Regions from separate parts of the Bacillus sp. T-10(2022) genome, predicted to be linked through region 3. Evidence: a T-box and tRNA genes for the amino acid it is inferred to sense, from the RefSeq annotation. Region 3 holds a T-box; the other regions hold tRNA genes.

Region 1 (2,237 bases), 820 kb from region 3:
GAGAAAATCGTATGTAGACAACGAAAAAAGGACTCCTACATTTTCTGTAAGAATCCTTTTAACTCAACGTTCATTAACGTTTTTCATGATACCGGTGGCCGGGGTCGAACCGGCACTCCAGAGGAACACGATTTTGAGTCGTGCGCGTCTGCCAATTCCGCCACACCGGCATGTTTGTTGGAGGCGGCAACCGGAATCGAACCGGTGGTAAAGGTTTTGCAGACCTCTGCCTTACCGCTTGGCTATGCCGCCAACGTTTTTGGAGCGAAAGACGGGATTCGAACCCGCGACCCCAACCTTGGCAAGGTTGTATTCTACCACTGAACTACTTTCGCATATGGCTGGGCTAGAAGGGATCGAACCTTCGCATGACGGAATCAAAATCCGTTGCCTTACCGCTTGGCTATAGCCCAATAACGTTGTAATCATTATATCATGTTTTATTAAATGGGGCGACTGATGGGAATCGAACCCACGAATGCCTGAACCACAATCAGGTGCGTTAACCACTTCGCCACAATCGCCATTATAGGATTGAAATTGGCAGGGGTAGTAGGACTCGAACCCACACTGGAGGTTTTGGAGACCTCTGTTCTACCTTTAAACTATACCCCTGTAAGAAAAATGGTGGAGGGGGGCAGATTCGAACTGCCGAACCCGAAGGAGCGGATTTACAGTCCGCCGCGTTTAGCCACTTCGCTACCCCTCCGCATATGGATGAAACATGGTGCCGGCAAGAGGACTTGAACCCCCAACCTACTGATTACAAGTCAGTTGCTCTACCAGTTGAGCTACACCGGCACTACTATGGTGGCTCAGGACGGAATCGAACCGCCGACACAAGGATTTTCAGTCCTTTGCTCTACCGACTGAGCTACTGAGCCAAACAATAAAAATGGCGGTCCCGACGGGAATCGAACCCGCGATCTCCTGCGTGACAGGCAGGCATGTTAACCGCTACACCACGGGACCATAGATTGCGGGGACAGGATTTGAACCTGCGACCTTCGGGTTATGAGCCCGACGAGCTACCGGACTGCTCCACCCCGCGACGATAATAATGTTGCTATTAAGCATCAAGTTTTCGTGTTGAGCGTTTCAATGGGCTGAATAATCAATCCTTTATGCAGAAACAACCTGATCTTATTGAAAAATGGTGGAGGATGACGGGATCGAACCGCCGACCCTCTGCTTGTAAGGCAGATGCTCTCCCAGCTGAGCTAATCCTCCAATATGTTGTCTAAATGGTGACCCGTACGGGATTCGAACCCGTGTTACCGCCGTGAAAGGGCGGTGTCTTAACCGCTTGACCAACGGGCCAGGTATAAATGGCGGAGAGCAAGGGATTTGAACCCTTGAGACAGGGTTACCCGTCTACACGATTTCCAATCGTGCTCCTTCGGCCACTCGGACAGCTCTCCAATAATGGCTCCGCAGGTAGGACTCGAACCTACGACCGTTCGGTTAACAGCCGAATGCTCTACCACTGAGCTACTGCGGAACAATATAAGCTTGGCGACGTCCTACTCTCACAGGGGGAAACCCCCAACTACCATCGGCGCTGAAGAGCTTAACTGCCGTGTTCGGAATGGGAACGGGTGTGACCTCTTCGCTATCGTCACCAAACAATGTTTACATTTTTTCAAGACATATATTATTATAACGTCTTTTTGAGAAAATGCAAGAAGAAATTTTCATTCCTTCAAAACTAGATAATAAGAAGGTATTTCATTTTTAAAAAGCGTTGGTTAAGTCCTCGATCTATTAGTATCAGTCAGCTCCACATGTCACCATGCTTCCACCTCTGACCTATCAACCTGATCATCTTTCAGGGATCTTACTAGCTTGCGCCATGGGAAATCTCATCTTGAGGGGGGCTTCATGCTTAGATGCTTTCAGCACTTATCCCGTCCGCACGTAGCTACCCAGCTATGCCTTTGGCAAGACAACTGGTACACCAGCGGTGCGTCCATCCCGGTCCTCTCGTACTAAGGACAGCTCCTCTCAAATTTCCTGCGCCCGCGACGGATAGGGACCGAACTGTCTCACGACGTTCTGAACCCAGCTCGCGTACCGCTTTAATGGGCGAACAGCCCAACCCTTGGGACCGACTACAGCCCCAGGATGCGATGAGCCGACATCGAGGTGCCAAACCTCCCCGTCGATGTGGACTCTTGGGGGAGATAAGCCTGTTATCCCCGGGGTAGCTTTTATCCGTTGAGCGATGGCCCTTCCAT
Region 2 (2,237 bases), 630 kb from region 3:
AAGCGTAACGGCCTGGATTCTTCTTGCCTTCCTAAGCATCCCGAAGGCCATGGCCGCAATCAAAGGCTTCGTAGGCAAAACGCAGCCGATCACGATGGTCCCTGCAATGAAAGCGACGGCCCAAACGAATACCTTCTTTGGTTTACTCATGGCCATTGGATTATTCATCAGCTATCTTATCTAATCTCCGAGGACTGAGCTCATCCGCTCAGTCCTTTTTCTATCTTCCGTTGCATATTGTTTTCCTATACTCCGATTCGGGTAATAGATAATACAACCATCCTACCAATATAAAATGAGATTTTGACTTTAGAAGGAGTGAATAGGATATGGCAACGAAACAACAAACGCAAAAATTAAAAAAGGAACTGCTTCAAGAAAAAAATGAGTTAAGTAGTAGAATTCAAAATGATGAACAATCCGTTCTGGATAAAAGCCAGACGGAATCCGTAGGGGAATTATCATCTTATGATAATCATCCTGCTGACCTAGGAACCGAATTATTCGAGATGGAACGGAATCAAGCACTCGATGAGCATGCACAATCAGAAATGGAGAAAATCGAGGAAGCATTAAAAGCAATGGAAGAAGGTTCGTATGGCCATTGTAAAACCTGCAATAGGGAAATCCCCATCGAGAGGCTTGAAGCGATCCCAAACACCCTCTACTGTGTCGAGCATGCCCCAAAAGGGCCTACTGCACAAGAGCGACCAGTGGAAGAGGAAATACTAATTCCATCCAAGGGTGATCATTTTGAAAATCGTCATGGAAATGAAATAGTGGATAAAGAAGATAGCTTTGGTGATGTCGCCAAATTCGGTACATCCGAAACGCCATCTGATTACACCGGCGATCATGACAATTATAATGATCTTTATAAAACCGAAGATGAAACGGATGGATTTCCAGAAGACTATGAAGGATTTGCAGCAAATGATATCGAAGGGAAAAATAGAGTGGATATACCAAACAAAAAGCAAAAGGAATATGAAGATACATTAGAAGAAGAAAATATCGATTCCCAGCTTGGAGACATTCCTTATAAACAAAAAGATAGTTATATCAATGAAAAGAAATGAAAAAAAGAAGCATACATGAATGTATGCTTCTTTTTTGTTATGACCCGTACGGGATTCGAACCCGTGTTACCGCCGTGAAAGGGCGGTGTCTTAACCGCTTGACCAACGGGCCAAATGGCGGAGAAGGAGGGATTTGAACCCTCGCGCCGCTCGCGCGACCTACACCCTTAGCAGGGGCGCCTCTTCAGCCTCTTGAGTACTTCCCCATGGCTCCGCAGGTAGGACTCGAACCTACGACCGTTCGGTTAACAGCCGAATGCTCTACCACTGAGCTACTGCGGAACAATATGAATATGGTGGGCCTAAATGGACTCGAACCATCGACCTCACGCTTATCAGGCGTGCGCTCTAACCAGCTGAGCTATAGGCCCATATTTGGAGCGGGTGAAGGGAATCGAACCCTCATCATCAGCTTGGAAGGCTGAGGTTTTACCACTAAACTACACCCGCGAAATGGGGCGACTGATGGGAATCGAACCCACGAATGCCTGAACCACAATCAGGTGCGTTAACCACTTCGCCACAACCGCCGTAATAAGATATGGTGGCTCAGGACGGAATCGAACCGCCGACACAAGGATTTTCAGTCCTTTGCTCTACCGACTGAGCTACTGAGCCACATTTGTATTAAATTTAAAAAATGGCGGTCCCGACGGGAATCGAACCCGCGATCTCCTGCGTGACAGGCAGGCATGTTAACCGCTACACCACGGGACCTAATAATTGCGGGGACAGGATTTGAACCTGCGACCTTCGGGTTATGAGCCCGACGAGCTACCGGACTGCTCCACCCCGCGACGGTAATAATGAAACGGTTTGCATCAAGTTTTCGTGTATATCGTTTTTTCGCTTCCTCTATGTAAGGTTGTTTAAAAACAACTTGCTGCTTTTAAAAAAATGGAGGAGGTAGAGGGATTCGAACCCCCGCGGGATTTGACTCCCCTGTCGGTTTTCAAGACCGATCCCTTCAGCCGAACTTGGGTATACCTCCACGGCTTTAAAAAAATGAATATGGTGGACCTTGTAGGACTCGAACCTACGACCGGACGGTTATGAGCCGTCTGCTCTAACCAGCTGAGCTAAAGGTCCTTATATTTATTGGTAGCGGCGGAGGGGATCGAACCCCCGACCTCACGGGTATGAACCGTACGCTCTAGC
Region 3 (2,237 bases):
ATCCATGTCTAAAATGATGACAGAGTACATCATAATGGAGTCAATTGAAAATGGGAAAATCAGTTGGGATCAAAAAGTTAAAATAAATAAATACGTACATGATCTTTCAAAAGCACCCAATTTGTCGAATGTTGGGTTAACGGAAGGTGAAGATTATACAGTTAAGGAACTATATCAAGCTATGGCCGTCTATTCCGGAAATGCGGCAACAGTAGCTTTAGCACAGCTAGTTTCCGGAAGTGAAAAGAGCTTCGTTAAGTTAATGAACGAAAAAGCGAAGGAATTAGGCTTGAAAAACCATAAATTCGTTAATGCCAGCGGCTTGAATAACGGTGATTTATTAGGGCAGTTTCCTTCAGGTGATGAAGATGATGAAAATATCATGACAGCAAAAGATACTGCACTTCTTGCGTATCGTTTAATAAATGATTATCCGGAAGTGTTGAAAATCGCCAGCATCCCTAAATTGAAATTCCGTGATGGAAAAGAATATCCGAACTTCAACTGGATGCTGCCTGGCCTGATATTTGAATATAAAGGCGTAGATGGACTAAAAACGGGATCTACTGACTTTGCCGGATATGGACACACAGGGACGGTTATCCAGGACGGTCAGCGCTATATCACGGTGGTCATGAAGTCCACTAATAAAAACGAACGTTTTGCGGATAGCACTAAGCTTATGAACTATGCTTATGCAACCTTTAAAAAGGAAAAAGTCCTTCCTGCCAACTACCAGGTGAAAGGGAAAGAAACACTTTCAGTAGTGAAAGGCAAGGAAAAAAACGTTAAGATTCAATCTGAAAAAGCGATCGAGCTACTTGTTGAAAATGGTGAGAAAGACAACTATAAAACAGATTTAGTGATCGATAAAAACAAATTGAATGATGATGGTAAGCTGACTGCACCAATCAAAAAAGGTGAAAAGCTAGGTTACATCACAGTCACTCCTAAAAAAGGAGAAGATTACGGGTACATCAACGGAGATCAGGTTAAGGTTAACGTCGTAGCTGCTGAATCTGTTGAAAAGGCAAACTGGTTCGTACTATCAATGCGAGCGGTTGGCGGATTCTTTGGTGACGTATGGAGCAGTGTAGCTTCCACTGTTAAAGGCTGGTTTTAAGTTTCACGTATAAAACGGTTGCGTAATGTATAAAATTATAGTACATTATGGAAAACAATCTGATTATATAAGAAAGCAATGACAGGAAATAGTAACAAGTATTTCTTTCTATAGAGAGCCGATGGCTGGTGGAAATCGGTGTAAGAGTTTTGTGAATCCCTCCTGGAGCAGAGTATGGAAAGCCTTTTGGGTCAGTAAGTACTTTCGGTTAAAAGCCGTTATCGTGATAAGTGGTAGGCGTTTTTTAATAGGCCTTCAACTAGGGTGGCAACGCGGGTTAACTCTCGTCCCTTCTTCAGGGGACGGGAGTTTTTTGCGTTCTTTGATAAAACATCAAAATATTAAGGAGGAACTGAAAATGTTGGATTTGAAATATGTAAGAAATAATTTTGAAGAAGTGAAGCGTGTATTGCAATTTAGAGGAGAAGATTTGACCGATTTAGGTAAATTCGAGGAACTTGATGTAAAGCGTCGGAATTTGATTGCTGATACGGAAAAGTTGAAAAGCCAAAGAAATGAAGTTTCACAGCAAGTGGCCATATTGAAACGGGAAAAAAAAGATGCAGATCAGCTGATTGCCCAAATGCGTGAAGTTGGTGACCGTATCAAAGGATTCGATGATGAACTTCGTGAAGTGGAAGCCCAGTTAGAAACATTACTTCTTTCCATTCCGAACATTCCGCATGAAAGTGTGCCTGTTGGTGAGACGGAAGACGATAATGTCGAAATCCGTAAATGGGGAGAGTTACCGGAATTCAAGTTTGAACCGAAACCACACTGGGATGTAGCCGGAGATCTAGGCATCCTGGATTTTGAACGGGCAGCAAAAGTGACCGGAAGCCGATTTGTATTTTATAGGGGTCTTGGTGCTCGATTAGAACGTGCATTAATTAGCTTTATGTTAGACCTTCATGTTGAGGAACATGGATATGAAGAAATGCTGCCACCATATATGGTTAACCGTGCAAGCATGACTGGCACAGGTCAATTGCCAAAATTCGAAGAGGATGCTTTCCGTATTGAAAGTGATGATTACTTCTTGATTCCTACAGCTGAAGTCCCGGTGACAAACTTCCATCGTGATGAAATCATGAGCATGGACGATCTGCCGATA

The links. A T-box is a leader RNA that pairs with one kind of tRNA and senses whether it is charged. The one in region 3 lies ahead of serS (serine--tRNA ligase), so its partner is inferred to be a tRNA-Ser.
Region 1: it has a tRNA-Ser gene. The T-box ahead of serS (serine--tRNA ligase) is inferred to sense a tRNA for this amino acid. The anticodon was not compared.
Region 2: it has a tRNA-Ser gene. The T-box ahead of serS (serine--tRNA ligase) is inferred to sense a tRNA for this amino acid. The anticodon was not compared.

Annotation. Positions count from the first base shown of each region.
Region 1 is NZ_CP113518.1:4,826,890-4,829,126, forward strand. Features, by position in the region: tRNA gene OSJ91_RS23780 (tRNA-Leu) at 90-170, opposite strand; tRNA gene OSJ91_RS23785 (tRNA-Cys) at 179-252, opposite strand; tRNA gene OSJ91_RS23790 (tRNA-Gly) at 261-335, opposite strand; tRNA gene OSJ91_RS23795 (tRNA-Gln) at 339-413, opposite strand; tRNA gene OSJ91_RS23800 (tRNA-His) at 449-524, opposite strand; tRNA gene OSJ91_RS23805 (tRNA-Trp) at 542-615, opposite strand; tRNA gene OSJ91_RS23810 (tRNA-Tyr) at 626-709, opposite strand; tRNA gene OSJ91_RS23815 (tRNA-Thr) at 726-801, opposite strand; tRNA gene OSJ91_RS23820 (tRNA-Phe) at 809-884, opposite strand; tRNA gene OSJ91_RS23825 (tRNA-Asp) at 897-972, opposite strand; tRNA gene OSJ91_RS23830 (tRNA-Met) at 978-1,051, opposite strand; tRNA gene OSJ91_RS23835 (tRNA-Val) at 1,155-1,230, opposite strand; tRNA gene OSJ91_RS23840 (tRNA-Glu) at 1,246-1,320, opposite strand; tRNA gene OSJ91_RS23845 (tRNA-Ser) at 1,330-1,421, opposite strand; tRNA gene OSJ91_RS23850 (tRNA-Asn) at 1,427-1,501, opposite strand; rRNA gene rrf (5S ribosomal RNA) at 1,511-1,626, opposite strand; rRNA gene OSJ91_RS23860 (23S ribosomal RNA) at 1,745-2,237, opposite strand, start outside.
Region 2 is NZ_CP113518.1:5,018,184-5,020,420, forward strand. Features, by position in the region: gene OSJ91_RS24780 (1,4-dihydroxy-2-naphthoate polyprenyltransferase) at 1-184, shown strand, start outside; gene OSJ91_RS24785 (TraR/DksA C4-type zinc finger protein) at 330-1,079, shown strand; tRNA gene OSJ91_RS24790 (tRNA-Glu) at 1,120-1,191, opposite strand; tRNA gene OSJ91_RS24795 (tRNA-Ser) at 1,195-1,285, opposite strand; tRNA gene OSJ91_RS24800 (tRNA-Asn) at 1,287-1,361, opposite strand; tRNA gene OSJ91_RS24805 (tRNA-Ile) at 1,374-1,450, opposite strand; tRNA gene OSJ91_RS24810 (tRNA-Gly) at 1,456-1,529, opposite strand; tRNA gene OSJ91_RS24815 (tRNA-His) at 1,534-1,609, opposite strand; tRNA gene OSJ91_RS24820 (tRNA-Phe) at 1,622-1,697, opposite strand; tRNA gene OSJ91_RS24825 (tRNA-Asp) at 1,721-1,796, opposite strand; tRNA gene OSJ91_RS24830 (tRNA-Met) at 1,803-1,876, opposite strand; tRNA gene OSJ91_RS24835 (tRNA-Ser) at 1,978-2,070, opposite strand; tRNA gene OSJ91_RS24840 (tRNA-Ile) at 2,092-2,168, opposite strand; tRNA gene OSJ91_RS24845 (tRNA-Met) at 2,179-2,237, opposite strand, start outside.
Region 3 is NZ_CP113518.1:19,095-21,331, forward strand. Features, by position in the region: gene OSJ91_RS00080 (D-alanyl-D-alanine carboxypeptidase family protein) at 1-1,123, shown strand, start outside; T-box leader at 1,193-1,418, shown strand; gene serS (serine--tRNA ligase) at 1,482-2,237, shown strand, end outside.